2 linked regions of the Gemmata obscuriglobus genome follow. The protein of the gene in region 2 binds, or shares a complex with, the protein of the main gene of each other region. Links are inferred from orthologs where the notes say so. Each region holds a gene or a part of one and is shown on either strand. Other genes may lie near its edges. The genes, in order: GobsT_RS31810 and rny.

The links.
Region 1: rny (region 2) and GobsT_RS31810 share a complex: the UniProt entries of both Bacillus subtilis proteins name them as parts of the possible RNA degradosome complex. The link is inferred for Gemmata obscuriglobus from one-to-one orthologs.

Annotation. Positions count from the first base shown.
Region 1 is NZ_CP042911.1:7,658,637-7,673,543, forward strand. What follows is about bases 12,004-14,834. They hold GobsT_RS31810 (ATP-dependent 6-phosphofructokinase), read left to right. Parts: upstream 12,004-12,674; coding sequence 12,675-13,994; downstream 13,995-14,834. Other genes in these bases: GobsT_RS31805 (SGNH/GDSL hydrolase family protein), read left to right, coding at 12,004-12,306; ppc (phosphoenolpyruvate carboxylase), read left to right, coding at 14,093-14,834. Also shown: GobsT_RS31755 (hypothetical protein), read left to right, coding at 1-1,070; GobsT_RS31760 (WD40 repeat domain-containing protein), read right to left, coding at 1,159-2,628; 16S rRNA (cytosine(1402)-N(4))-methyltransferase RsmH, read right to left, coding at 2,761-3,786; GobsT_RS31770 (hypothetical protein), read left to right, coding at 4,023-4,607; GobsT_RS31775 (DUF72 domain-containing protein), read right to left, coding at 4,857-5,732; GobsT_RS31780 (nucleoside hydrolase), read left to right, coding at 6,016-6,942; GobsT_RS40655 (hypothetical protein), read left to right, coding at 6,960-7,817; GobsT_RS31790 (hypothetical protein), read left to right, coding at 8,022-9,527; GobsT_RS31795 (cupin domain-containing protein), read left to right, coding at 9,816-10,319; GobsT_RS31800 (serine/threonine-protein kinase), read right to left, coding at 10,351-11,478; more of GobsT_RS31805, read left to right, coding at 11,611-12,003; more of ppc, read left to right, coding at 14,835-14,907. UniProt on the Bacillus subtilis protein: Catalyzes the phosphorylation of D-fructose 6-phosphate to fructose 1,6-bisphosphate by ATP, the first committing step of glycolysis.
Region 2 is NZ_CP042911.1:5,325,416-5,340,414, forward strand. Bases 6,431-9,353 are described here. They hold rny (ribonuclease Y), read right to left. Parts: upstream 8,733-9,353; coding sequence 7,128-8,732; downstream 6,431-7,127. Other genes in these bases: GobsT_RS22310 (transposase family protein), read right to left, coding at 6,431-6,862. Also shown: GobsT_RS22290 (vitamin B12-dependent ribonucleotide reductase), read right to left, coding at 1-3,685; dcd (dCTP deaminase), read right to left, coding at 4,044-4,601; GobsT_RS22300 (esterase/lipase family protein), read left to right, coding at 4,777-5,658; GobsT_RS22305 (EVE domain-containing protein), read left to right, coding at 5,766-6,173; more of GobsT_RS22310, read right to left, coding at 6,341-6,430; GobsT_RS22320 (DUF1559 domain-containing protein), read left to right, coding at 9,588-10,466; GobsT_RS22325 (DUF1559 domain-containing protein), read left to right, coding at 10,521-11,462; GobsT_RS22330 (DUF4198 domain-containing protein), read left to right, coding at 11,477-11,959; GobsT_RS22335 (DUF1559 domain-containing protein), read left to right, coding at 12,194-13,300; GobsT_RS22340 (hypothetical protein), read left to right, coding at 13,316-13,498; GobsT_RS22345 (hypothetical protein), read left to right, coding at 13,596-14,210; GobsT_RS22350 (RtcB family protein), read right to left, coding at 14,256-14,999. UniProt on the Bacillus subtilis protein: Endoribonuclease that initiates mRNA decay. Initiates the decay of all SAM-dependent riboswitches, such as yitJ riboswitch. Involved in processing of the gapA operon mRNA, it cleaves between cggR and gapA.

The sequences.
Region 1 (14,907 bases), 2.3 Mb from region 2 along the record:
CCAAGGGCGAGGACGCGCTCCGCGACGCCCTCGACAAGACCACCTACACCGGCCCCGCCCCGGTGCCGTTCGCCGACTACGTCGAGTCCGTGATGGCCCAGACCATCAAGCGGCTCGTCGTGACGCGCCGCAGCATCCGCCGGGCGTTCGAGGACCTCATCATCACCGACGAGGCGTTCAACGAGATCGGCCCCGCGATCAACTCGGCGCAGAGCATCTTCTTCTTCGGGTACCCCGGCAACGGGAAGACCAGCGTGGCCGAGCGCATCACCCGGCTCATGGGCGACGCGATCTACATCCCCCACGCGGTGGAGGCGAACGGCCAGGTCATCAAGCTGTTCGACCCGATCCAGCACACCCCCGTCCAGGACGCCGACCAGCAGGACGTGACCGAAACCATCCTGAAGCGGGGCACCCTGTTCGACCAGCGGTTCATCCGGGTGAAGCGGCCGACGATCGTGGTGGGCGGCGAGCTCACGATGCCGATGCTGGACCTGAAGTACAACGAGGTGGGCAAGTACTACGAGGCGCCGCTCCAGATGAAGGCCAACGGCGGCATCTTCATGATCGACGACTTCGGGCGCCAGCAGGTGCGGGCGATGGACCTGCTGAACCGCTGGATCGTGCCGCTGGAGAAGAAGTACGACTACCTCAACACGGTCAACGGGACCAAGATCGAGGTGCCGTTCGACCAGCTCCTGATCTTCAGCACGAACCTGGATCCGCACCAGCTCGCCGACGAGGCGTTCCTGCGGCGCATCAAGTTCAAGATCGAGATCCGCGACCCGGACGAGGCGCAGTACCGACGCATCTGGGAGCTGGTGTGCAAGGGGCGGCGCGTGGAGTTCGACCCGCGCGGCGTCGATTACCTGGTTCAGAAGTGGTACAAGCCGACGAGCCGGCCGTTCCGGATGTGCCAGCCGCGCGACATCCTGGACCAGATGATGAGCATCGCGAAGTACAACATGGAGCGGGTCAACTTCAGCCCGGACCTCATCGACGCCGCCTGCGCGACCTACTTCGTCAGCGACCACAAGAAGGACTTCGGCGCGAAGGTGCGGATGGACTAACGGCGGGCGTCGCACCCTCCACGGGTTCAGCCGCGAAGGCCCTCGTGCCGGTGTCCGCTCGCGGGGCCGCGCGAAAAACGAGAGCGGCTCACGCCCCGGCGGCGCGGAGCACGTCCGGCCACGGCCAAACCGCAACCGTCGAGCCGTGGCCCGGGTGCCCGGTGCTGTACGACACCGCGACCGCCGAGCCGTCCGGGGCGAACTCCGCCTGCCCCCCGCGCCACGCGTGGTCCTCGAGCACCGCGCGCACGAACCCGAGCGACTTCCCGCTCGACACGTCCCAGAACCCCACCCACCCGCTCTCGGTCTCCGCGGTCACGGCGTGCGCCCCGTCGGGGCTGTACGCCAGCGCCGTCGGCTGGTGCCAGTCCGGCACCTTCAGTTCCACCACCGGACCGCCGGCGAGCGGCACGTGCCGCACCAGCACGCGGTGCGGGTTGTACGACTGGCGCCGCACCAGCGCGGCCGAGCCGTCGGCCGTCAGGGCGAACTCGGTGGACGGCGCGTACCCGCCCGGTTGGTCGCCGAACGCCCCCGCCCGGATCGGGATCGCTTTGCCGCGGGCCACGTCCAGTTCCCGCAGCTCGCCGGTGAACGTGAGGCCGATGAGCCGCTTTCCGTCCGGCGTGTACCTCAGCGAGCTGACGCCCTCGACCGCCGGGCTCCGCTCGTACTGCGGCCGGTCGGCGGTGAGGTCGACGGTCAGCGCCTGTTGGTAGGCGACCAGTGTCAACCGGGTCGCGTTCGAGGCCAGCGCGACCCGGCCCCACACCTGGCGCGACCGCAGCACGTGCTCCAGGTCCGCCGTCCCGTCGTCCCACCGGTAGATGCCGCCGTCGTGCAGCGCGACCACGGCGCCGCCCGCCCCCGCCGCGATGGCCGAGATGTGGTTGCTCAGCCGCTTGCGCCCGGTCACCTCGCTCCCGTCGGCGCGGGACACGGTGCGGAACGCGCCGGACAGCCCCTGACCGAGCAGCCCGCGCCCGTCGGTCGTGAACCCGAACCGCGTCAGGTTCACGCTCCACCCGGCGAACTGGCCGAACCCGCCGGCCGGCCGCCCGCCGTCCGAGAGCTGGTCGAAGCACGGGCCGCAGGTGTCCCCCATCCACCCGAGCGACTCCGGCGTGCCGATCGCCCCGCACCGGCACGCCGCGACGTACCGCTCGCCGTCGCCGCGCGCGCCCCGCACGCCGAGCACCGCCTCGGGGTACACGTGCCACCACGGCGGGAGGACGCGGAGCTGTGTCTCGCTCCGGGCGCGCGAGTACCGCGACCGCGTTCGGCCGATTACGCGCACGTGCTTGCGCCCGGCCGGGTCGGTCCACCAGCCGGCGATCACCTCCGGCACCGCCCGCCCGCCCTTGCACGACCGCCGCCGCCCGGCCGCGCCGCCGCTCCGGAGTACGTCCTGCGAAAACCGTCCCCAGAACGCCGCGTCCCGCGACATCCGGTTATCCTGATACCGGTTGTCGCGGTTCGCGGCCCGCATCGCCCGGCCGAGCGCGCCCGCCAGCGCCCCCTCGTCGGGGTCGATCAAGCGCTTATCAAAGATCGACACGGCGTGTCCTCCCGCTGTCGCGCCCGGCGCCATGATACCCGAACGGGCGGATACCGCGGCGCCAGTTGTGCCCTTGCGCGAAACAAACGCTCCGCGCCCCGGACCACGGACAGCGAAAGTGCAAAAAGTGTGTCAGCCCGCCGGTTCGGCATCGGGAGGGGCTTCCGCGCGGCGGGCGACGCGGAGCTTCGCGGACCGCGCCCGCGGGTTCGCGCGACGCTCCTCGAAGGTGGACCGGATCGCGTCGGGGCTGACGGAGCTGTAAACGCCGGCGCGCAGCCCGTCGCGGAACGCGGCCTTCACGAGCCGGTCCTCGCCGCTGTGGAACGAAATGATCGCGGCCACCCCGCCGGGTTTCAGAACCGTTGGCAGCACGCGCAGGAGCTGCTGGAGGCTGGCCAGCTCGCGGTTGGTGAGGATGCGGAGCGCCTGGAACACCCGCGTCACCGGTGCGAGCAACTGCTTGCGCTCGGGCGGCGCCCCGGGGGCGCGGTCGATCCGCACCGGGGCGGCCGCTTCAATAAGGGCGCGCAACTGCTTCGTGCGCTCGACGGGCGCCGTTTGCCGCTCGCGCACGACCGCATCGGCAATGGCCCCGGCCTGGGGCTCGTCGCCGAGTTCGGAGAAGCAGGCCGCGAGTTCGTCGCGCGAAAGCGTGGCGAGGAGCTGCGCCGCGGTGCGCCCGCGGGTGCGGTCCATGCGCATATCGAGCGGCCCGTCCCGCATGAAGGAGAACCCGCGGTCGCGGTCGTCCACCTGCATGCTCGACATGCCGAGGTCCGCGAGCACCGCGTCCACCGCGGTCACCCCTTCGATCGCGAGCACCGTGGGGAGCCCCGCGAAGTTCGTGTGGTGGAGGCCAAACAGCCCGCCGGCCTCTTCGAGTTTGGGTCGCGCGGGTTCGATGTTCCCCACGTCGAGGTCGGTGGCGATCAGCAGGCCGTCGGGCGCGACCCGGCGGAGCAGTTCGAGCGAGTGCCCCGCGAACCCGAGCGTGCAGTCGACGACCGTCTGCCCCGGGCGCGGGTCGAGCGCGGCCAGCACTTCGGCGAGCAGGACCGGGATGTGCGCCCCCTCGGCGGTGGAGCGCCGGACGCGCTTCCGCCAGAACGGACGTTTTTTCTTTTTCTTCGGCGGCTCAGGTTGCTCGTCTGACATGCCGGGTATTGTACGGGACCGGTCCCCGTTACTGGAATGCGGCCGCGCCCCTACAGCCCTCTTTGCCCCTTTCACGCGGCTTACGGTCCGCCATGTGTTCTTGTGTCCGGTGCGAAAACTTGTTAGCTTTCCTGATCTGGCGGTTGACACAGCTCACGCCGCGAGGTTCCTCGCGATTACACGAGGTGTCACGCAACACACGAGTTCGGCCACCAGAGCGCGCAGGAGGTGCTTGCATGCGGTCCGTTTCGCCCCGTTATCTGTTAACCCTCGTCGTCTCCGGGCTGCTGTCCGCAGTCGCGGCTGGTGATCCCCCCACGGCACGCGAAAAAGACGCGCCGGCGGCCTGGCGCATGGCGGACCTCAACACGGCACTACCGAACGCGGCCGACCGCGGCCCGGTTTCGGTTCTCGCCTGGGAAGTCGTCGCGTTCGGAGGCGTGTTCACGACGGAAGAGCGGTGCCTGGTAGTCAAGCGGTACGCCGCGCCCACTGCGGCCGGTCGCGTGTGCGCGGTCGGGGTGCTGTCGCGGTTGCCGAACGGGCAACCACCGGCGTGGGCGCCGGGCGTCGTTCGTGAGTTTGCGGCCGTGCCAACGGACAAGGCATTAGAGGAACTGCTGAACGAATACGGCTGGCAATCCGCTCTCGAACCGGGCGAGTTGGTGCTTCGAATCGGAAACATCCGTCCCAACGTGGTGCGGTACGCGCCACGGGTCACCGACGGCGGGGTGTGCCCAGCGGAGTGGAAGAAGGGGTTTGGCCGCCCCGCACCGACCCAGATGTTCCCAGAACTCGCACCGCACGCTCTCCGAAAATAGGCTCGGACGGCACCGCAGCAGTAGAACCGGCGGCACGCGTTGTTTGTGCCGCTCACCAATTCGCCGTTACCAGAAGGGCATCACGGCCGAGCGGACGTGTCCGCATGTTCCATATTACGGCGGCGCGCAAGATACGCATTAATGCCAGCAGTCCGGCACTCATTACCTGTGATTCCCAGTGATTCAGCTCTGTTTATCTTTCGCGCCGCCGTAATAACAAGTGCTCCGTGGAAGGGCGCAACCGGCCGCTCACTCGTCGAAGAGGCTGGGCGTCGGCGCGGGGGCGATCACCGAAATGCCCGGCGTGTCACGGAGAACCTTATCCAGGCGTTTGGCGTTCGCGATGGCGTCCGGCATTCCGGCCCGCTGGTACTCGTCTGCCGTGGGTTCCAGACTCGGGGGCCGCGTTCCCACGCAGTTGTTGAAGAAAACCAGTGCCTCGTCGGCGCGGTCCGCCTCCGCCATCCGCCTCAGCCCGTCGGCCCACTCGCGCAGTTGCCCCTCGGTGTAGTCGTAAGCGTACCGCAACTTCCCGTCCTGGTACCAGTTCTCGGCGGTCTGCGAATGGAGCCGTGCGTACACGCGCCGGTTCGCGACCCGTAGCCCGCGCGGGAACAGCGTCGGCACGTCCGGCACGCCCACGCTCACCAGATCCATGCCGATGTGCTCCATCCACTCGGACAGGTTGGGCGCGGCCCACGACCGGTGCCGGAACTCCACGGCCACGCGGTGCGGGCGCAGTTGCCCCCCGGTCCGCGCGAGCCAGTTCCGGTTGTCGGCGGTGTTGCGGAAGCTCTCGGGGAGTTGAAAAATCAGCCCGAGCAACTTCCCGGCGCCCGCGAGGTGGTCCGCCGCGGTCTTGAACGCCGGCACGTCGTCGTCGGAGCGCTCGTGGCTGACGGTCTTGGGCACCTTGAGCGTGAAGCCGAACCCGGGCGGCGAGCGGCGGGCCATTTTGGCGACCTGTTCGCGCGTCGGCGGGCGGTAGAAGGACGAGTTGATTTCGACGCACGCGAACCGCGTGGCGTAGAAGGGGAGCATGTCGTGCTGGGCGGTGCCGGGCGGGTAAAACCCACCGACCCACGCGGGGTACGCGTACCCCGCGGTGCCGATCCGGACGTTCATGTGAGCGCTCGTAACGGGCGTTACACCGCATTCTACCCGGCGGCGTTCTGCCGCGCTCAACTCGGTCGGAAGGGGAATTCGGCCGTTCCAAGCTCCACGTGCGGACGAGTCGTTCCTTCATCTGGTGAAACGGTGCCGGTCGGTTTTGGTCCCCACGCTCCCGGCACCGGCCAATCGGTTCCACTTCGCGGTACCCGATTCCCCTCCGGCGCGCCCGTGGGTACAATTCGGGGCGGATTCGCCCGCGGCTCGCCCTCTCCAAATCACCTCGGGACCGCACGACATGCCACGCAAGGTCGTCATCGTCGCAGACCCCGGCATCGACACCACGTTCGCCGTTGCGCTCGCACTCAACGACCCGAGCCTTGAAGTGGTGGGGCTCCTCCCCACCGCCGGGAACGTGTCCGCGGAACAGGCCACCGCCAACGTCCACACCCTCATTGATGTCTTCGATCCCCCGAAGTGGCCGAAGCTCGGGTCGGCGCTGCCCGTCCGGTACGACGCCGACGGCACCGCGCTCCACGGCCCGGGCGGGTTCGGCGGGGTCACGTTCCCGTCCGCCACGCGGCACACGCTGCACCCCGCGGACAAGGTGCTTTGCGAACTCGCCCACGAGCACCCGCGGCAGATCACCGTCATCAACCTCGGGCCGCTCACCACGCTCGCAACGGCCCTCGACCGCGATCCGGTGCTGCCCGCGGTGCTCGACCAGACGGTCATCATCGGGGGCTGCTGGCGCGAGCCCGGGAACGCCGGCCCCGCGGCCGAGTTCCACATCCACCTCGACCCCGACGCCGCCAAACGGGTGTTCGCCGGCGAACTGAACCCGCTGCTGATTCCGCTCGACGCCACGCGCAAGCTGATCTTCTCCCCGCGTGACTTACTCGACCTCCCGAACCCGGACTCGCGGGCGTGCCAGTTTTTGCGCCAAATTGTACCGTTCGGCATCCGCGCCAGTTCCAACCTGTACGGGATCGAGGGGTTCCACCTGAAGGACGTGCTCGGGGTGGTGGCGGTGGCTGTTGCCGGGTGCGTCAGCAGCGAGCCGCACTTCGTAGATGTCGAAACGAAGGGCGAGTTGACCCGCGGCATGACCGTGATCGACACCCGGGCGAACCCGACCGGCCCGCCGAACGCCCGCGTCGCGACCGGTGTTGCGGTTGCCGACGTGAGAGCGTACATCGAGCGCATACTGAAGGCCGCGCACTGAGCGGGAGGATTCCACTGATGCGATTCACCCTGACCGCCCTTCTCGGCACGCTGCTGGTCGCGGTGGCGACCGCTCAGCCGCCCGAGCCGACGCCGCTCCCGCTGCCGGCCCCAGCGCCCGCGGCACCACTGCCGATCAAACTCAAGGCGCCGAAAGACGTTCCGCAGCCCACCCGGGCGGAACTCGAGTCGCTCGAAAAAACGCTGCGCACGCTGGCGCTCGCGCACCTGCCGACCCCGCTGGTGAAGTCGGACAAGGGGTGGGGCAAGCAGAAGGAGTTCGTCGAGGGCCGCGTCATGTTGCGCAACGCCAAGAAGTTCGGTCCCGAGGCCCCCCGGGTGCAGATCAACGACGGGCTGTGGCGCCGGATCACGGTCACCGCGCGGAACCCGAACGAGACGCTCGGGGTCTCGATCCCGGAACTCGTGAAGCTCAGCCCGGACGCCGCCCGCCTCGGCCTCGACACCGTGATGGACATCGACTTCCGCGTCGAGCACCAGTTCTGGAAGCGGGGGCTGCAACTGTACTCCGGCGAGACCCGCGGGCACTGTAAAGCCGGGCTGAAGATGAAGGCCGAGGTCCTCACGAAAACGAAGGCGGTGCCCGGGTCGTTCCTACCCGAGGTGACGATCACGATCAAGGCGACGGAGGCGAACCTGTTCTACGACAAGGTGGTGATCGACCACACCGCCGGCCTCGACGGCGCCGACGCCCAGAAGGCCGGCGAGTTCGTGATCGACCTCGTGAAGGCGATCAAGCCCGATCTCGAACAGCAACTCCTCGAAAAGGCAAACGCGGCGATCATGAAAGCGGCCGCCTCGAAGGAGGTCAAGGTGCCGCTCGACAAGCTCCTCGCCGCGCCGGTCAAGAAATAAGAGGTTTCACCGCAGAGAGCACGAGAGGACGCAGAGAAGACTCAGGAAGAGTTGAGCAGTTGTCGCCCTCTTTTTGGCCGTTCTCCGCCGCTTCGACGACTTCAACCTCGGCTTGTCCCGTTTCGCCGGGCTGCGTATAGAGTGCCACCCCCGCGGCGGGTGCAGATCGCCCCGCCCGCCGCTTCCTGGCAAGGACGCCAGCTCATGCTCCGTTGCGTGCTCGTTACCGCCCTCGCGGGCGTTCTCGTTCTTGCGCCCTGCGCACCGGCTGCCGATCTCCCGCCGCACCCGACCGAAAAGCAACTCGCGGTTCAGGCCGCGATGGTGAACGCCCGCGAGCACCTGGGCGCGCACCGGCCCACCGAAGCGGTCGTGGAACTCGAAAAGGAAATCTCCAACGCCGACGGCAGCACCGCGTTCCTTTCGCTCCTTCGGGAAGCGTATCAGGCCGAACTGGCCCAGTCGGAAAAGAACCCCGTTCCCGACCAAAAGCGGACGGAACAACTCCAGCGCCGGCTGGCGATACTCAATGGCAAACTTAGGCCGGCCCCCGCATCCGTCGGTGTGGCCCCGATCGCGGCGGTTCCGGCACCGAACCTCGGGCCGTCGCTGGTTCCCCCGTCCGTAACAGAAGAACCGGCCGCGCCGGTGCCTCCAGCCGGGAGCCCGCCCGCCCCGACGGCCGGCGCCGGCGCGGCCGCGGCCGACGCGTTCAAGAGCCGGAACTACGCCGACGCCGACCGCCTGTTCGCCGCGCTCGGCGCGGCCCGGCTCTCGGCCGAGCAGAAACTCGCATGGGCGTACTGTCGGGTGAAGCTCGCGGCGGACCGCGTGAACGCGCCCGACTGCCCCCCTGCCACCGCGGCGGCTGCCGTGCAAGAGGTGTCCGAAGCGATTCAACTGATCCCGCCGGGCGCCGAGCTTTACAAGGTGGCCCAGCAGGTGCTGAAGGCGGCGCAGGCGAAGGCCGGCAGCGCCGCCGCGGTCGTCCTCGTTGCGGCATCGGCCGACGTGCTCGAAACGGCCAGCTTCCGGGTCCACCACGGCGGCGACCGCGCGCTGGGGGAGGCCGTGGCGAAGGCCGCGGAGGCGAACCGGAAAGCGACCTTCGAGCGCTGGAGCGGCCCGCCGGGCGGGAGCTGGAACCCGAAGTGCGATGTCGTGATCCACGCCACCGCCGACGCTTACGCGGCAGCCACCGGTAAACCCGCCGCGCTCACCGGGCACGCGAGCGTGAGCCTCACGAACGGCCGCCCCACCGCGCGCCGCATCGATCTCCGCGCCGACGACCCCGTGCTGGCGACCAACGCCCTCCCGCGCGAGCTGACGCACGTGGTTCTGGCGGACCTGTTCGCCGACCGCCCGCCGCCGAAGTGGGCGCTGGAGGGCATGGCAATCCTCGCCGGCGCACCTGCGGAAATCGACCGGTACACGCGCACGCTCGACCGCTGCGCCCGGGACGGCGAACTCCGCACCCTGGCGGCGCTGTTCGAGTTGAAGGACTTCCCGGCCGACAAGATCACCGGGTTCTACTGCCAGAGCGTGAGCGTCACGGACTACCTCATCAAGCTGAAGGGCGAGCGCCACTTCAAGATCTTCCTCAACGACGCGCAGCGGTACGGCACCCCGCAGGCGCTGCGGCGTCAGTACAACATCGACGGTCCGCAGGCGCTGGAAGTCGCCTGGAAACGCGCCAGCCTGACCCCGTGAGGACGGGACACAAAAGCAGAAGAAGATTGGCCGCAAAAAGCACAGGAATCAGAAGAGGATTGGCCGCAAAAAAGCACAAAGGGCACAAAAGGAAACCACAGACGAATAAAAAATAGTGAGTTCAAGACACTTCTCTTTCTCTTCGGTTTTCTTTTGTGCCCTTTGTGCTTTTTTGCGGCCAATCCTCTTCTGATTCCTCGGTTTTCTTTTGTGCCTTTTGTGCTTCTTTGCGGCCAATCCTCTTCCGCCTTCGGCCCACCACTCTTCCTCTTTTAGAGGACACGACCGATGACCGCAGACGACGTGATCCGCCTGCTGCAGTTGCAGCCGCACCCGGTCGAGGGCGGGTTCTTCCGCGAGACGTACCGCTCCGCCGCGACCCTCCCCGCCGCGGCGCTGCCGTCGCACAAGGCAGACCGCAGCGTATCGACCGCAATTTACTACCTGCTCAAGCCGGGTCACGTGTCCGAGCTGCACGTCCTTCCGGGCGACGAGGTGTTCCACTTTTACCTCGGCGCGCCGGTGCGGATGCTGCAATTGTGGCCCGACGGCACCGGCCGCGAGGTCGTGCTCGGGTCGAACGTTGCGGCCGGCGAGGTGCCGCAGCTCGTGGTACCCGGCGGGGTGTGGCAGGGCACCCGCCTCGCCGGCGACAGCGGCTTCGCGCTGCTCGGCTGCACCGTCGCGCCGGGGTTCGATTACGCCGATTACACGGGCGCGACCCGCGCCGAGCTGACCGCCAAGTGGCCCGCGTTCGCCGGGCCGATCGCCGAACTGACCCCGCGCGGCTGAACGCGATCGGGCGCGAGGCGGTCGTTGCCTTCTACCCGTGTGAGCTGCCGTCACCCGCCAGCGCGTCGAGCCACACGCGCAGGTCGTTGCCGTACTCGCTCGCGAGGTCCCCTTTCACGAGCTGCCGGTGGAACGCGGCCGCGCCGCGGCGCCCCAGGTCGGCGGCCTCCGCGTCCGGGAACCGTTTCTCGGGGTCGGCGGCGACCAGGCGCCGGCACAGGCTGACGAGCAGGTCGCTCCCGACGACCTCGTGCGGCAGCACGTCCGCCAGTCGGTGCTCGAGCGTGCGCTTCGACTCGATCAGCCCCGACACCCCGACGAAGCCCTCGAACGGGGACCGCCCGGCCATCATCTCGATGAGCACGTACCCCAGGCTCGCGAGGTCGGACTGCGGGGTGACCGGCGCGCCGTCGAGCACCTCCGGGGCGGCGTACAGCGGGGACCACGCGCGGCGCCCCTCCGCCGACCGCAGGTCCGCCGCGGACCCGACGTCCACCACCTTCGCGGAGCCGGTCCGCTTGAGCATCACGTTGGCCGGCTTGAGGTCGCCGTGCGTGATCCCCTCGCGGTGGAGCGCGGCCAGCGCCGCGAGGCAGTCGCGGAGGATGTGGGTCGCCACCCCCGGCTTGATCCGCGGTTGGGCGGGGCCGTCCGTCAGCACCACGTCCTCGACGAACCGCAGGTGCTCCGGGCCGAGCCGCGCGCGGGTCCGCTCCAGGGTGGCCGGCGTGAGCACCAGGCGCAGGTCGATGCCGTCCACCCACTCCATCCGCATGACGCGGACGCCGCGGTGCTCGCTGAAGTGGTGCACCGCGACCAGGTTCTCGTGCTGCACCGCGGCGACCCGCGCGGCCACCGCCGCGATCCGGGCCATGTCCTCGGTGTACGCCTCCGCGGTGCGGAACTGTTCCGGCGAGAACACCTTCAGCGCGACGGGCAGGGCGAACCCGTCGGAGCCCTCGCGGCGCGCGAAGAACACCACGCCCTGCCCGCCGCGGCCGACGAGGTTCAGGTCGCGGCACCCGGCGGCCCAGCCCGGGTCGGTTCCGGAGAGGATCGCGCGGTAGTGGGCGGTCAACTCGTCCGTCGTGCCGCCGCCCCCGGCGAGCGGGAGCGTGCTGGGGTGAGGTAAGCTGTCATGTAAGCGCGTGGACTCCATGTCGCTCCGGAGAGTCGAGGCGATGGCCGTCATGGCGGAACGGCCATTGTATCGCGGCTTGCGCGCGTGTCTCCGCGCGGGCCGGCTCATAGAATCACCCTCCCGCTCTCCCTTCCAGAAAGGACGCACGCGATGCGATTTGCTCATCCGGTCGTGCTCGCCGGCCTGTTCTGCGCTGCCCCGTTTGCCGCCGCCGCGGACGCCCCGCCCCCGCTCAAAAAGGGCGAGAAGATCGTGTTCCTCGGCGATTCGATCACACAGGCCGGGGTCGGCCCCAAGGGGTACGTCACGGTCATCAAGGGGGCGCTCCACGAAGCGCACAAGGACCTGGGGATCGAGGTGATCGGGGCCGGCATCAGCGGGAACAAGGTGCCCGACCTCCAGCGGCGGCTCGAAAGGGACGTGCTCGCGAAGAAGCCGACACTGGTGGTGATCTACATCGGGATCAACGACGTGTGGCACGGCGAGAAGGACCCCGCAAGGGGCACCCCGAAGGACAAGTTCGAGGCGGGGCTGAAGGAGATCATTGGTAAGATCAAGGACGGCGGGGCGCGGGTGGTCCTTTGCACGCCCACGGTCATCGGCGAGAAAAAGGCGGGCGCGAACAAGCTCGACGCCCAGCTCGACGAGTACGCCGACGTGAGCCGCAAGGTGGCGAAGGAAACCGGGTCGCAACTGTGCGACCTGCGCAAGGCGTTCGTGGACCACATCGCCAAGAACAACTCCGCCGATAAGGACAGGGGCGTCCTGACCACCGACACCGTTCACCTGAACGACGCGGGGAACAAGCTCGTCGCCGACACCATCCGCGCGACGATTGACAAGTGAGCCCACAACCAGAAGCGATTCGGCCCTTGCGCGAAACAAGAGCGTTGCTGCTGGATTCGAGGGCAAAGTGCGGATTCGGTGGTTCGCCCGAGCGCGAACCTGGAGTGAGCGCATCTGAGGCACAGCCTGTTCGACCAGGTGTTATTGAACAGGCTGTGCCGCAAGGTCGCGAAATCGCCGATCGGCACGACCGATTTCGATTCCAACTGCCTGTTCGCAAGGCAATCGCGATTTGGCTTCAGAGTTGCAGCGTGGCAACGCGATTCGAACGCTTTTTCTGACTCAACCGTTTAAAACCCGCGGTGCGGGTGCGTTGAAAACTCTTCCAGCGCACAGACGCCGAACAGGTAAACACACGGGGGCGTCTTTTGGTCAGCCGCGAAGACCTCGTCGTCAAGTCGCTCGGGCCGTGCCGGATCGATTCGCCCATGCTCCCGCTGTTGGAGCAGCGCAAGAGAAGTTATTACAACGTCGACGAAGCCGACCGCGTGCTCTTCGACGACACCGCGTCGGCGCTCGCCGGGCGCGGCGTGCCCGTCGACCAGATCCCGGGGTTCGAGCCGGCCGGGCCGCGGCGCAAGATCTTCTTCGACCCGTCCAAGACGCGCGCCGGCGTCGTCACCTGCGGCGGGCTGTGCCCCGGCTTCAACGACGTCATCCGCGCGCTGGTGATGGAACTGCACTTCCTGTACGGGGTGCAGCGCATCCACGGGTTCTGCAACGGGTACCAGGGGTTCATCCCGAAGTACAAGCGGCCCGTCCTCGAACTCACCCCCCAGTTCGTCAGCCAGATCAACGAGCAGGGCGGCACCATCCTGGGCACCTCGCGCGGCGAGCAGGACCCGGCCGAGATCGTCGACTGCCTGGAGCGGATGGGGATCAACGTCCTGTTCGTGATCGGCGGCGACGGGACGCTCCGCGGGGCGCAGGCCATCGCGCGCGAGGTGGAGGCGCGCGGGACCAAGATCGCGGTCGTCGGCATCCCGAAGACGATCGACAACGACATCATGTTCATCGACCAGAGCTTCGGGTTCCAGACCGCGTTCTCGACCGGCGCGGAGGTGATCCAGACGGCCCACGCCGAGGCGAAGGCGTCGCCCAACGGCATCGGCCTGGTGAAGCTGATGGGCCGGCACTCCGGGTTCATCGCGTGCTACTCGTCGCTCGCGCGCAACGACGCCAACTTCGTGCTCATCCCCGAGGTCCCGTTCGCGCTCGACGGCGAGCGCGGGTTCCTGTCGGTGCTGCGGAAGCGGGTCCAGCGGTCCGGGCACGCGGTGATCGTGGTCGCGGAAGGGGCGGGGCAGGACCTGACGCCCGGGAGCGACGAGCGGGACGCGTCCGGGAACCCGCGGTTCAACGACATCGGCGTGTTCCTCAAGCAGAGAATCACCGAGGACTTCGCCGCCGCGAACCTCGAGCTGAACCTGAAGTACTTCGACCCGAGCTACTTCGTGCGGAGCGTGAAGGCGAACCCGTTCGACGCGGTGTACTGCCTGCGGCTGGCGCACAACGCGGTCCACGCCGCGATGGCCGGGCGCACCGAGGTGGTGGTGAGCCGCTGGCACGGGCGGTTCGTGCTGCTGCCGATCCCGCTGGCGGTCCGCGCCCGTCACACCGTGGACCCCAACGGCGACCTGTGGCTGAGCGTGCTGGAGTCCACCGGCCAGCCGCCCGTGTTCGGATGAGCTGAACGGCAAAACGGAAAAGCCGAGCGCGTTCTTCTTGTTTGCCTTCCGCTTTTGCCTTTTTCCTTTTCACGTTTGCCTTGACCCTTGGGGCGTTCATGCAAGTGGCGGCACAGAAGGCGCTCGGCGCCGACATCCGGCTCCTCGGCAACCTGCTCGGCCAAGCGATCCGGCGCCTGGGAGGGGACGCCGCGTTCGACCTCGAGGAGGAGGTGCGGGCGGCGGCCAAGGAGCTGCGCGCCAGCCCCTCGCCGGACGCCGCGCGGCGGCTCCGCGACCGCCTCGGCACGCTCGACGTGCCCGCGCTCCGCGGGCTGATCCGGGCGTTCAGCGTGTTTTTCGACCTCATCAACCTGGCCGAGCAGCAGGCGCGCGTGCGGGCGCTGCGGCACCGGGCCGCCCGGCCGGACCCGGCCCGCGCCGAGAACGCCGAGTCCGCCCTCCAGAGCATCGCCCGGCGCGGCGTGCCGGTTGAGGAGGTGGCGGACCACCTCGCCCGGGCGCTGGTCGTGCCCGTGTTCACCGCGCACCCGAGCGAGGCCCGCCGCCGCTCGGTGCTGGAGAAGCTCGCCGCGGTGGCCCAACTGCTCGACAAGCTCGAGTACGGCCAGCCGACGCCGTCCGAGCGCGACGCGCTGACCGACGCGATCGCGGAGGAGGTCGAGGCGCTGTGGCTGACGGACGCGGTGCGGTCGGCCCGCCCCTCCGTGCTCGACGAGGTGCGCCAGGTGCTCGGGGTGGTCGAGGCGCGGCTGCTGGACGTCGTCCCGAAGGTGTACCGCAAGCTCGAATCGGCGCTCGAGAAGGTGTACCCGAACCACGGGCGCCGCGTGCCGGCGTTCTTGCAGTTCGGGTCGTGGATCGGCGGCGACCGCGACGGCCACCCCAACGTCACCCACGCCGTCACCGCCGA
Region 2 (14,999 bases):
GCACCAGCGTGAGCTGCTGACAGTTCGAGCACGGGTCGCCCTCGTAGCCCTTCAGCCGGGCCGCCCGGATCTTCTCAGCCTGCGTACCCGCCACCGGGGTGTAACTGTTCCGCGGCGGGAGAACGGCGGTGCCGTTCCCGTTCGCCTTCGCGTGCCCGTTCCCGTTGCCGTTCGCGTGCCCGTTACCGTTGCCGTTGGTTACCCGCGGCGGGGGCGTCTGGATCACGTCGCTGCTCGGCTTCGGGGCCGTTCCCGTGGTCCCCGGCTTCGCATGCGCCGAGCGCGGGTGCTCGATCGCGGGCTTCGGCGGCGCCTTCGTGTCGACGGTGCGGGTGCTCACCACCACCTCGTCGTCGAAGTCGGGGTCGTCGTCGTCGTCGTGCATCGTGTCCCCGCGCAGGTCCTCGGGGAGCACGTGGGCCAGGTCCTTGCGGTCCAGGTACGTGATCGCCAGCTCGCGGAAGATGTAGTCGATGATCGACGTGGACATCTTGATGTACGGGTTCCCCTGCACCACCCCGTTCGGCTCGAAGCGGGTGAACAGGAACGCGTCGATGTACTCCTCCAGCGGCACCCCGTGCTGGAGCCCGAGCGACACCGCGATGGCGAAGCAGTTGGTCATGCTCCGGAACGCGGCGCCCTCCTTGTGCATGTCGATGAAGATCTCGCCGAGCGTGCCGTCCTCGTACTCGCCGGTGCGGATGTACATCTTGTGGTTGCCGATGCGGGCCTTCTGGGTGTAGCCCGCGCGGCGGTCCGGCAGCCGCCGCCGCTTCGCGATGTACCGGTGAACGATCCGCTCGGTGATCTTCTCGGCCACCTGCACCTGCGGCGCCTTCGCCTCGGCCTTCTCGGCCTCCGGCGTGACCGACGCGAGCAGCGCCGCCTCCGGCGAGTCCGCGACGGAGTTCAGCGGCTGGGACAGCTTCGAGCCGTCGCGGTAGAGCGCGTTGGCCTTGGTCATCAACTGCCACGACAGCAGGTACGCCTTCTTCACGTCCTCGACGGTGGCGTCGTAGGGCATGTTGATGGTCTTCGAGATCGCCCCGCTGATGTACGGCTGGGCCGCGGCCATCATGCGGATGTGCGACTCCCACGACAGGTACCGCTTGCCGGTCTTGCCGCACTTGTTGGCGCAGTCGAACACCGCGTAGTGCTCGGGCTTCAGGTGCGGGGCGCCCTCAATGGTCATCGTGCCGCACACGTAGCCGTTGGCCTCCGCGACCTGGGTCTTCGAGAACCCGAGGTGCGTGAGCAGGTCGAACGTCGGCGCGGCGAGCGCCTCCGCCGGCACCTTCAGCACGTTCTTGACGAAGTCCTCGCCGAGGGTCCAGGTGTTGAACACGAACGGCAGCTCGAAGGTGCCGGGCAGTTGCGCCTCGATCTTCTTCAGCAACTCGTCCGTGAACCCCTTGGCCTTCAGCACGGCCGGGTTGATGTGCGGGCACCCGTGCAGCGTCGCGGCGCCGCGGCTGTACCGCACGATGTCCTCGATCTGCCAGTTGGCGTAGCCCAGCTTGGCGAGCGCCGGCGGCACCGACTGGTTGATGATCTTGAAGTACCCGCCGCCGGCCAGCTTCTTGAACTTCACCAGCGCGAAGTCCGGCTCGATGCCGGTGGTGTCACAATCCATCACCAACCCGATAGTGCCGGTTGGAGCGACAACCGTGACCTGGGCGTTGCGGTACCCGTGGCGCTCGCCGAGTTCGAGCATCCGGTCGGACTCGCGGCGGGCGGCGGCGAGCAGGTCGGGCGGGCAGTACCGGGCGTCGATGCCGACCGGGTACACCGACAGCCCCTCGTACTCGGCGGGGGCGGCGTTGTAGGCCGCGCGGCGGTGGTTGCGGACCACCCGCAGCATGTGGTCGCGGTTGGCGGCGTAGCGGGCGAACGGCCCCACCTCCGCGGCCATCTCGGCGCTGGCGGCGTAGGCCCCGGCGTGCATGATCGCGGTCAGCGCGCCGCACTGCGCCCGGCCCTCGGCCGAGTCGTAGGAGATGCCCTGCACCATCAGCAGCGCGCCGAGGTTGGCGTACCCGAGGCCGAGCGTGCGGAAGTCGTACGACTTCTGCGCGACCGACTGGCTCGGGAACTGCGCCATGTACACGCTGACCTCAAGGATCATGGTCCAGATGCGGACCGCGTGCCGGTACGCCTCAATGTCGAACTTGCCGGCCTTCGTGTCGAAGAACGTGGTCAGGTTCAGCGACGCGAGGTTGCACGCCGTGTCGTCGAGGAAGAGGTACTCCGAGCACGGGTTGCTCGCGCGGATCTCGCCGTCGAGCGGGCATGTGTGCCATTCGTTGATGGTGGTGTGGAACTGCACGCCGGGGTCGGCGCAGCTCCACGCGGCGTAGCTGATCTGGTCCCACAGCTCGCGGGCCGGCAGCGTCTTCTTGGCCTTGGGCGCGCGGCCCTCCTTCTTGGCCTTCTCCAGCTCGGTGCGCCAGAAGAGCTGCCACGGGCCGTTGTTCTCGACGGCGCGCATGAACTCGTTCGGGATGCGCACCGAGTTGTTGCTGTTCTGGCCGGAGACCGTGTAGTACGCCTTCGAGTTCCAGTCGGTGTCGTACTCGTCGATCTCGATGCTCTTCCAGCCCTGGCGGGCCAGTTGCAGCACGCGGGCGATGTAGTTCTCGGGGAGCAGCGCCGCGCGGGCTTCAAGAACCGCCTTGCGCAGGGCGGCGTTCTTGGTCGGGTCGTAGCGCTCCTCGGCGACGGCGTGCCCGTGCAGCGCCCGCATGATCGCGTTGAGGTGCTTGTTCAGGAGGCGCGAGCCGGTGACGAGGTCCGCGACCTTCTGTTCCTCGGTGACCTTCCAGTTCACGAACTCTTCGATGTCCGGGTGGTCCAGGTCGAGCACGACCATCTTGGCGGCGCGGCGGGTGGTGCCGCCGCTCTTGATGGCCCCCGCGGCGCGGTCGCCGATCTTGAGGAAGCTCATCAGCCCCGACGACTTGCCGCCGCCGGACAGCGGCTCGCCCTCGCCTCGGAGCGAGGAGAAGTTCGAGCCCGTGCCGCTGCCGTACTTGAAGATGCGCGCCTCGCGCACCCACAGGTCCATGATGCCGCCTTCGTTCACGAGGTCGTCCGCGACCTCCTGAATGAAGCACGCGTGCGGGGCCGGCCGCTCGTAAGCGGACGTGGAGCGTTCCAGCTCGCCCGAGAGGGGGTTGACGAAGAAGTGGCCCTGGGGCGGTCCCTCGATCCCGTACGCCCAGTGGAGACCGGTGTTGAACCACTGCGGGCTGTTGGGCGCCGCCATCTGCATGGCGAGCATGTAGCAGACTTCGTCGTAGAACGCGCGGGCGTCGCGCTCGCTGGTGAAGTAGCCGCCCTTCCAGCCCCAGTAGGTCCAGCAGCCCGCGAGCCGGTGGAACACCTGGCGCGAGTCCGTTTCGCCACCGGCAGGCGTGTCGGCCGACACCGGCGCGCTGCGCTGAATCCAGGCCGGAACGTTTTCTTCGTGAACGCGGTTGAGGCGCGCCGGGACGCCCGCGCGACGGAAGTACTTCTGAGCGAGGATGTCGACCGCCACCTGCGACCACTTCGCCGGCACCATCACGTCCGTCATCTCGAACACGACCGACCCGTTCGGGTTGCGGATCGTGGAGCTGCGCGGGGCGAACTCGATGCCGACGAAAGGGTCTTGCCCTTCACGAGTGAAACGGCGCGTGATCAGCATGGCGTAGTCCGGCAGTTAAAGAGGCGAAGAAGAGCGGACTTCCATGAACCGCGTCTTCATGATGCCTCAGCCTGTCAGTGATCGGCAGACGGGGACGGCGAGTCGCGGGCAAGATTTACCAGCCTTGCCCAGGCGCCCGATGCGCTCCCCCGACAATCGTCACAGACAGCGCAATCTATCGGCTCACTCTAGTGAACAAGTTTCCAGAAAATCTATGTCTCTGTCAAGCCGTGAGTTGCGCCCGCGATCTGCGCCGGACATGAACCGCGCATACCGTTATGCGACGCGGGCCGGCCTCTCCATCTTGGAAAGGCCGGCCCGCGTCGCACACCGACGGGAACACTGTGTGCCGTATCCGTCACCCACCCGCGCCGGGCACGAACGGCAGCGTCAGACCGGGTTGGTCCTGGTACTTGCCCTGTTTGTCCGCGTAGCTCGTCTTGCAGACCGCTTCGGCCTTATAGAAGAGGATCTGCGCGATCCCCTCCCCCGCGTAAATCTTCGCGGGCAGAGGCGTTGTGTTGCTGATCTCGATCGTGACACGGCCGCGCCATTCTGGTTCCAGCGGCGTTACGTTCACGATGATCCCACACCGCGCGTACGTACTCTTCCCAACGCATACGCACAGGATGTCGCGCGGGATTTCCAGGTATTCGACCGTTTCCGCCAGGGCGAAGCTGTTCGGCGGGATGATGCAGAAATCCGCGTCCACATCCACGAACGACTTCGGGTCGAAGTTCTTCGGATCGACCGTGCTGCCCCAGACGTTCGTGAACACCTTGAAGTGCCGGTCCACGCGCACGTCGTAGCCGTAGCTGGTCACGCCGTAGGAGATGATCCCGGGCCGGTGCTGCTGCGGGGCGAACGGCACGATCTTTACGTCGCGTTCAATCATCCAGTCGGGAAGTACGCCCATCACCCGGCCTCCTGCACTAATTCACCCTCTCCATATCGGCGCCCGAGGCCGCACGACTGCACGAAACGCGCAAGAAGGGTCGGCCGGGGCGATCAACAAGAACTGCGGTAGCGGGGTCGCGGCCCGGACCGATACAACAAGTGCCAATCAGCTTACCAGACGCGAGCACCCACAAATGGCGCCCACCATCCTGTTCCTGGCTCTCGCGACCGCGGCCCCCGCCACCGAGCTGCAAACGGAGTTGTGGCAGGTCACGCCGGGCGCGGCGGCGAAGCGGTGGGCCGCACCCGCGCAGCCGGTCACCAACACGCGGGCCGTCGTGCTGATTCCGGGGTTGCACTTCCACCCGTTGCGGCCGGTTAAGGCCGTGAAGCCCGAATTGCGCCACTGGCAGCACCCCAAGAGCGAACTGGTCAAGGCGCTCTCTAAGGACTTTGACGTGTTCGCGTTCGCCTACTCGCAAACGGTGAGCCTCGACGATGTCGCACAGTCACCGGGACTACGCACCTTCGTGGCGGAACTCCGCAAGGCGGGTTACACCGAGATCGTCCTCGTCGGGCACTCGGCGGGCGGAATCATCGGCCGGCAGTTCGCGGACCAGAACCCCGATGCCGGCGTCACGAAGGTGATCGCGGTGGCGTCCCCGTTCGCCGGGGCCGAACTCGCGACGCTCAACGTGGGCTACCCGAAGGCGCAAGCGCCGTTCGTGAAGTCGCTGACCCCGGAAGCGCGTAAGGCGGCGGTTGGCGCCAACACCTTCAACAAAGAGATCGAGTTCGCGTGCGTCGTGTGCAAGGTCAAGCGGCTCGAATCGGACGGCGTGGTGAACCTCCGCAGCCAGTGGCCCGAAGAGCTTCAGAAGCTCGGCGTTCCGGCGGTGCTCGCAACCGTGAGCCACACGGAAGCGATGGACGAGGCCGAGAGCACCAAGACCATTCACGCGCTCGCCACGGGAAAGCTCGCCCGCTGGTCCGACGAGGAAGTGACCAACGCCCGCAAGGTGCTGTTCGGCGAGACGGTCACGCGCAACAGCTTCTTGCGCCGGCAGGCGAAGTGAAGTTGACGTGACCCCGGCACTCAAAGGTGCAAAACACGTTAGCGAACCACCGGGGCCACGCCGCACCATTCTACGCACCCGACCCGAAACCAATTCGAGGAAGCGACATGGCGCGCTGGCTGTTCAAGGAAGAACCCGAGACGTACAGCTTCGCCGACCTCCAGCGCGACGGTCAGGCCACCTGGACCGGCGTCAGCAACGCACTCGCCCAGAAGCACTTGCGCGCGGTCAAGAAGGGCGATCTCGTCTTCTTCTACGCCACGGGAAAGATCAAAGCCGTCGTCGGCGTGGTGGAAGTCATTGGCGACCCGTCACCGGACCCAACCGACGACACGGGTAAGTGCGTGGCGGTGACCGTCAAGCCACTCCGGGCACTTGCAAAGCCGGTATTGCTTGCCACCGTCAAGGCCGACCCGGCTTTCGCGTCCTGGGAATTGGTGAAGCAAGCTCGGCTGTCGGTGATGCCTGTTCCGGATGCGCTATGGGAGCGGATCGAAGCGTTGGCGCAAGGTTGACGGATCGCGGCGCCTCTGTCGCACTCCCCAAATTGCCAGGCCCGCCGGGCCGTCCCGCTATTCATGTTGGGGGACCCCGATAAGCCGTTGGGCACGGTCGGGGTGTATCCGGAGCCACTCAATGGCTTCGGAACAACGGTTGGCCGGGACGGTGTGTAACACGTGGATCACGGCCTTACAGAGCGCGGCCAGCACCTGCAGCGCGGCACCCCGGCGCATCCTCGGTCTTGGCGTCCACCCGCACCTGGACCAGCACCGCGCGCCGCCGGGGCGTATGCGGTCAGCCGGTGCGCGCCCGACCCGTCCCCGTGCCGGCTGCCGCGCAAGGTCTTGCCGTCCAAAGCGATGTGGACCCGGGCCACGGGGCCGACGCGCCCGTCGAGCCACCGGGTCCGGGCCGCTTCGAGTTGCTGGGGATCGAACCGGCGCAGGGTCCGGGACAGGGTCGATGCGGCCGGGGTCTTGCCGCGTCGGAACCCGAGCGCGTGGGCCAGCGGGAACCCGTGCTGGCGCCCGAACCGAGCGATTCCCTGGAGGCTCGTGCGCCCCATCAGCAGGGACAACGTGACCAACCCGAGCACCGCTCGCAGCGGGTCAATCCGGCCCTGCAACCCGCGCGGGTTGCGCGGGCATCGAACACCTCGGGCTGAAGGAATTCCCCAGCTACCCAACAAACCCGCTCGAGCCAAGATGAAATAAGGAACGGCCCTGGTGAAGGTTCAAGCGCGAATGATCGCGATTGACGGGATGGTGTTGGTGCTGTGAAAAAGCGATGCGGATCAGGCGAATGACTTCTCGCCGCAGAATCCCGCGATGGGCCGAAGCGGGCACGCGACGACGGGTGTCAGGTAAGGTGTCCCCCGCCCGGTGTGGTTCCGGACGAGGGAGTTTGTGGTGGCTCGTTCTGCGGCCACGGAACGAGCCGGGGCGGCTGCCCGTTTGCGTAAGTCGTTGCTATTTCGCCACATCGGTGGCGCGGCTCTCGCGGATCACCGTGACCTTGATTTCGCCGGGGTAGTCGAGCTGCTGCTCGATCGCCCGAGCGATGTCCCGGCAGATGCGGACCGCGTCGGCGTCGGTGGTGCGGTGCGCGTTCGCCAGCACCCGCAACTCGCGGCCCGCCTGAATCGCGAACGCGTGGTCCACTTCCGGGAACCCGCACGCGACCGCTTCCAGGTCCGCGAGACGCTTCACGTACTTCTCAAGTGTTTCGCGCCGCGCTCCCGGCCGGCTCGCGCTGATCGCGTCCGCCGACGCCACCAGGACGGTGTAAATGTTGTCGATGGTGATGTCGTCGTGGTGCCCGGCGATCGCGTGGAGCACCTCCTTGCTCGACTCGCCGTATCGCTTCGCCAGTTCGGCCCCCACCTTGGGGTGGCCCCCTTCCATCTCGTGGTCCGCGGCCTTGCCCACGTCGTGCAGCAGCCCGCACCGGCGGGCGAGTTGGGCGTTCAGCCCCAGCTCGGACGCCATGATCCCGCACAGGTGCGCCACCTCGACCGAGTGGGCGAGTACGTTCTGGCTGTAGCTCGTGCGGAACCGCAGCCGGCCCAGCAGGTACACCAGTTTCTCGTGCGGCATCGGCACGTCGGCGTCGAGCACCGCTTTCGTGCCCAGTTCCTGGATGTGCTTCTCCATCTCGGCCTGCGTCTCCGCCACCACCTCTTCGATGCGGGTCGGGTGGATGCGGCCGTCCTGGATCAGCTTGGTGAGCGCGAGGCGGGCGATCTCGCGGCGCACGTTGTCGAACGCCGACACGATGACCACCCCGGGCGTGTCGTCCACGATCACGTCCACGCCGGTGAGCTTCTCGAAGGTGCGGATGTTGCGCCCCTCGCGGCCGATGATCCGGCCCTTCATGTCGTCCGACGGGATGTCCACGGTGCTGACCGTCGCGCCGGCGGTCTGGTGCGCGGCGTACCGCTGGATCGCGATCGTCACGATCTCGCGGGCGGTCGCCTCGGCCTGCTGCTTCACCCGCTCCTCGTGCTGGCGGATCTTCTTCGCCACCTCCTCGGCGAGTTCGCGCTCCAGGCGCTCCAGGAGCAGCTTCTGCGCCTCGTCGCGGGACAGACCACTGATCTCGTGCAGCCGCTTCGTTTCCGCCTCCACCAGCTCGTCGAGGTGGCGGGCCTTGTGGTCGAGGGCGCTCTCGCGCTCGGCCAGCTTCTCGCGGGCGGCGTCGAGCTGCTTGTCCTTGCGGGCCAGCTCGCGGTGCTGCTGCTCCAGGGCGTCCTCGCGCTTCTCCACGCGGCGCTCGAACTCGCGCACCTCGGCGCGCGCGGTCTCCAGCTCGCGGCTCAGCTCCTCGCGGCGGCGGACGGCCTCGTCGCGGGCCTTCAACTCGGCGTCGCGGACGATGCGGTCGGCGTCGCGGCGGGACTCTTCGATCAGCTCTTCGCCCTTGGCGGCTGCGAGACGCAGGGCCTCGGGGTCCGGGACCGTGACATGGGGCACCGGAGCCGCCAGGGGCGACGACCGGCGCACGACCAGGTACGTGCCGCCGATGCTCACGAGCACCGCGGCGACGACCAGCCCGCCGATCAGTAGCGGGTCCATTGTGAGCCACTCCTTACGGTGGCCCGTCGAAGCTCGGCAGCGGGACGGCCGGTCCGCGCCATCACGAACCCGGTTCGCGGGCGCGAGCGGGCGCGGAACGGCGCACGAACCTGGTCCCCTCCACATGAAAACGGCTATCACCCGGTCGGGCACGAGGCACCGGCCGGGCGGTCGTCGGTGTCAAGCCCCGCGCGCGGCGGGTCCGAGGTGCGACGGGCGAACCGGTATCGCTTTTGAGGTTAAACGGGTCGCGTACCGTCCGTGACGGTCGCCGGCGAGACGACCGCGCCCGTGGAATCCCGCGCGGCCGTCCTGGCGCGCCGGGGGTTGTGGTTATTATTACCGGCGCGAAGTTCGGCTGCAACTGAACACCGCGCCAAGTTCGGATTCCGCTTTTCGCGAAACCCGCGCACCCGGCCGGGGCGTTGCGGGCAATTCCTTTCGGTGACCCGTAACGGAGCAGGTCAAGGGGCTTGAGCGGGAACTGGCTCAAACCCCTTCGCCGGTATCAGGGTGTGCAGAGGTGTTGACCGCGGAACTGGAGCACCTCCGAACTCTACGGCGTATGTGTCTCAATTGCGTTAATCGATTGATCGTCTGTGCAAAGACACCGGGCGCAAATGAAAACTGATAACATTCACTGCACTTGCATGATTTCTTCACATTTACCTATGTCATTTAACTGCATAAGTTTGCGCTGACTGATGAGGCGGCATTAAGACCCTGTGTCGCTCAGATGCGGCGATGCCACTTCCCGCTCCGCGAAGCGCCATACGCTAGTCAACGTCACGCCCAATAGCTCGCCATACCCCCGCCAGCCCGCCACTGCCGTTGGCAAAATTCTGAGGTTTTTTGATGACGCGTCGTAACGCGCCACGCGGATTTACACTTATCGAATTGCTGGTGGTGATTGCGATCATCGCCGTTCTTATCGGGCTCCTGCTCCCGGCCGTGCAGAAGGTGCGCGAGGCCGCGGCACGCATGAGTTGCACGAACAATCTCAAACAGATCGGTTTAGCGTTCCACAGCCACCACGGCGCTATCGGCCGGTTCCCGCACGCCGGGTCTGACGGGCCGGTCAAAACCTGTTGCGAATCGGACACCGGTAACCGGGTCGCTTGGTCGTGGATGTTCCATCTGCTCCCGTACATCGAGCAAGAGAACCTGTACCGGAACACGGACGACACGGTCGTCCAAAATACGGCAGTTAAAACCTATTACTGCCCGACCCGACGTCAGCCCATCGTGTACTCGGACGGCGCCCGCTGCGACTACGCGGGCAACGGCGGGCGTAACATGACGGAGGCCGGCAAAAGCGGGATGCTCGTGCGCCAGTGGGCCACGCTCCCCCAACCGGCGGGAACCGAACCGAACCAGAAGCGGACCATGAGTGACGTGTCCGACGGGTTGTCGAACACGCTCCTGGTCGGCGAGAAACAGTGCCACCGCGCGCGCCTCGGCGCGGCCGGCGGCGACAACGAGACGTGGCACAACTCCGGTTGGGATCAGGACCACGAGCGGTTCGGTGAGGCCGTGCCGGAACCGGACGACAAGCACCCGTTCGCCTCCAGTCCGAACTATTGGTCGGTTCGGTTCGGCGGCTCACACTCCGGCGGTTTCACCGCGGCCATGGGGGACGGGTCCGTTCGCTTCATTCGCTACGGGATCGACTCCAACAACTGGATGCGAGTCTGCCTGATTAACGACGGCGAAGTGATCAACGCCGACTTCTAGTCGCCGGTCCCGCGCCCAACCGGTCCTTCATCCTTTGCACGAGGCCTCCTTTCGATGACTATCACGCGAGCGACACGCCGCGCGTTCACGCTGATCGAATTGCTGGTGGTGATCGCGATTATTGCGGTCTTGATTGGGCTGCTGCTGCCCGCTGTCCAAAAGGTGCGCGAGGCCGCCGCGCGGACGAAGTGCCAGAACAACCTCAAACAGGTCGGCCTGGCGCTCAACAATTTCCACGCGACCTTCGGGGTGTTCCCGCCCGGGGCGGCCGCCTCGACCACGAGCGGCACGAGCCAGTCGCACCTGAAAAAGGCCGGGCTGACGGTGTTCAACGTGAACCACAGTTGGGCCGTGTTCGTCCTGCCGTACATCGAGCAGGACAACGTCCAGAAGCAGTACTCCATGACGGTGTCGTGGGACCACGCGAACAACCGTACCGCGATCGCCAACCGCATCCCGGTGTTCATGTGCCCCACGGTGCCCAACGGCGACGCGCGGGTGTGCGAGCGCGTCAGCGGCGCCAAAAACCCGCCCGCCGATTACGCGCCGGACAACGGGTACGCCAAGGAACTGGCCGAAAACGACGGCGTTTGTGACGTGGTTCCCGATTATAGCGGCATCCTCGTCGTCAACCGGGTCTACTCGGTTGCCGAAGTGCAAGACGGCGCGTCCAACACGTTCATCATCTCAGAAATTGCCGGGCGGCCCGACCGGTGGCAGGCGGGCAAGCTGACGGGCGCGAACGTGCAGACCGACGGCGGCTGGGCGGACCGTGAGAACGAGTACATCACGCACGGGATGAACGCGGCCGGCACCGGCGGCGGAACCTGTCACACCAACTGCTCGAACAACAACGAGGTGTACAGCTTCCACTTGGGCGGCGCGCACCACGTGATGGCGGACGGGTCGGTGCGCTTCGTCAAGCAGTCAATGGACATCCGGCAGTTCGTCAAGCACATTACCCGGGCCGGCGGTGAAACGCTGTCCGACAACTGATTTTGGGGGATCGTATGAGACGCTCGCTCGGCCCCTTGCTGGTCGCCGCACTGGCAACGGGCTGCTCGGAGTCGGGTCCCCAGCCCAACGAACTGGCCCCGCACCCCGTTCACGGCAAAGTGGTGTACGACGGCAAACCCGCCGCGGGGGTGATCGTCACGCTCATCCCGTCCGACGCGCCGATGGTGCCGCACATACCGCGAAACCCGCAGTCCGTTACCAACCCCGACGGCACGTTCGCACTGTCGACGTTCGCCGACGGCGACGGCGCACCCGAGGGCGGCTATCAGGTGATTTTCCGGTGGCCGGGCGAGAAAAACGCTAAAGCCGAAGGTGAGGCCCAGGAGGATACGGACCGGCTGATGGGTTGGTACGACGGGACCCACTCGACACTCACATGCCGCGTGAAGCCGGGCCGAAACGACTTGCCCACATTCAACCTCCCGAAGGTGGACCGGCCTCCGCCGGTGTCACGGGGAATTCCGGGCCGGAACTGACGGGCTGAAACGAAGCGACCGCACCGGACGAGATTCGTCCGGTGCGGTCGCATTTTATCAGGGGTTTTGCGCGTTCGTGATCGTTTCGTGAACCGGCCGTGATGACAATGCGAGGGTTGTCTGAATTAACATCTATCGGGCTGGCGGATTTCTGTGGCTCGGGCAGAATCTTAATCGGACGACTCGCACCCCGTCCGCTTTGTACCCGTCGCCCGTTCACGGAGATCCACATTCATGGCCCCCCGGCGCCGCATCGTTTCGCGTTCCGGATTCACCCTGATTGAACTGTTGGTGGTGATCGCGATCATCGCGATTCTCATCGGGCTCCTGCTGCCGGCCGTCCAAAAGGTTCGCGAGGCCGCCGCACGCATGCAGTGCAGCAACAACCTCAAGCAGATCGGGCTGGCGTTCCACAACCACGAGTCGAGCTTCGGCTACTTCCCCCAAGGGGGCATGGACGGCGACCCCGCTGCCGTCAGCACGGGCGGCACCCCGAACCCGGCCGGGTACAACTACGACGAAACCCCGCCGGCCTACGAGACGACGACCTGCTGCCGCGCGGCCACCCGGAACGGCTGGAACCACTGGTACCGCATTCTGCCCTACATCGAGCAGGGCAACGTGCACAACCTCGGGCGCGACGACCCGCCGTACTGGCCCAACGTGGCCAACAACGGCGGCGAGGACGACGTGGCCCGGCAGCTCATCAAGATCTACTACTGCCCGACCCGCCGCGCCCCGACCGGGTACGGCGGGACCCCCACCGGGCGGTGCGACTACGCCGGGAACGCCGGCATCTTTACCGGCGAGGTTCACGAAGGGACGGGCGACACCCCCGCGGCACCGCTCGGCTTCACCGTGAACGGCGAGCGGGCGAACGAACGCACCCAGTGGAACTTCGGTGATTACCCCGGCCGTAAGGGGTTCATCGTGTGGCCCGGGCGCGGGGCCAAGCGGACCGTTGGGGGCATTACCGACGGCACCTCGAACACCATCGCCGCGGCCGAGAAGTGCCTCCCCCCGAGCCGCCACGGCGCCGACGGCGGCGACAACGAGCGGTGGAACAACAGCGGCTGGGACGAGGACAACATCCGCTACCACTTCCCCCCGATGGCCGACACGGACCCGCGGGTGCTGTACACCGGTGGCCCCGCCCCGGGCGGCGGCACCATTACGGCCAACGTGTGGCGCCGGTACTTCGGGTCCTCGCACACGGGCGGGCTGAACGCGGTGTTCGCCGACGGCTCCGTGCGGTTCGTGCGGTTCGGCGTCAGTGCGACGTCGTTCATGGCCGCGTGCGGCGCGGACGACGGCGCGGTGTTTAACGGCGGCGACCTGTAACGGGAGGGCACTCACATGGATCGGATCGCTAAACTGTTCGCCCCGGTGATCTGCGTGGCGGCGTTGGTGGGGTGCGGCTCCAAGACGCCGCTCAACACCGCCCCGCTCACGGACGCGGAGAAGGCCGCGATCAAGGCGCAAGACCAGCAGGTCGATGCGGAAGAGAACGCGGCCAACACGAAGAAAAAGAAAAGGTGACCGATTCCGGTTCGCGCCGGCCGTGGGGCGCCAGCACCTCTGCTGGCGCCCCACGGCGTTTTGAACTCAAGCGTTTGCTCACCCGAGGTGCGAATTCATGCGCGCGTTGTTCGTTGTCATCTGCTCGGGCGGCCTGACCGCCCTCATCGGGTGCGGCAAGCCGGCGCCGCCGGCCGCCGCGGTTGTACCCGACGCCGAGCCCCCACCAATCCCCGGCGGGCAGACGTTCGAGAGCCCCGTTTACAAGCTGTGGGCCAAGTTCCCGGTCGGCTCCCGGGTGGTGCAGAGGACGACCACCGAGAACGAGGACAACAAGACCGAGAAGACGGTCACCACGATCTCCTACACCCTGAAGCAGAAGACCGATGAGTTCATTGTGGTCGAGTCGCAGGCCACAACGACCCACTATACCGGGCGGGTGGAGACGAATCCTGCGTCGGAAACCAAAACGCGAAAGATGTTCTCACTGCCGCCGGGGGTGAAGCAGCCCGAACCAAAGAAGGCGGAAGAGGGCGCGGAGAACCTGACCGTTGCCGGAAAATCCTACAAGGCGACGTGGACCCGGGAGAAGGGGTTCACCGAGGCCGGCGACTCGTTCACGCAAACGTGGTCGTCGGACGAGGTTCCGGGCGGGTTGCTCAGGTCGGTGAGCAAGGTGCCGTCGAAGAAAGCAACGATCACCGTGGAGGTGACCGAAATCGCGATTCCGTAACGGATCACGCGGTGGGGCGCGGGACATTCTCGCGCCCCACCGTGCTCAGCCTTTGATGACGCCCAGCGGGCGCATCCGGGCGACCCGGCGCGACAGGTCGGCCTCGTGGACCGCTTCGACCACGTCGTCCACGTTCTTGTAGGCCTTGGGCTGCTCCTCCGCGAGCCCGTTGCGGCTCGACGCCATGGCGATCACCCCCTTATGTTCCAGCTCGCGCTCGATCTTGCGCCCGACGCCGTCCTTGAGCGCCGCGGTGCGGCTCATCGCGCGGCCCGCGCCGTGGCAGGTGGTGCCGAAGGTCTTCTCCATCGCCCCCTGCGACCCCACCAGCACCCACGAGGCGCGCCCCATATCGCCCGGGATGATGACCGGCTGCCCCACAGCGCGGAACGCCTCCGGCACCTCGGGGTGCCCGGCCGGGAACGCCCGCGTCGCGCCTTTGCGGTGGACCCACACCTTCTTCTTCTTCCCCTCGACGGTGTGCTCCTCGAACTTGGCGATGTTGTGAGCCACGTCGTAAAGCTGCTCCATCCCGAGGTCGTCCCACGAGCGGCCGAACACCTGCGCGAACACCTCGCGGGCCTGGTGCATCAGCAGTTGGCGGTTGCAGAACCCGTAGTTGGCGGCGGCGCGCATCTGCGCGATGTACTTGCGGCCCTCGGGGGAATCGGCCGGGGCGCACGCGAGCTGCCGGTCCGGCAGCTCGAACCCGTACTTCTGCGGGCAGTTGCGGAATGTCGCGAGGGCGTCATCACAGACCTGGTAGCCCAGACCGCGGCTCCCGGAGTG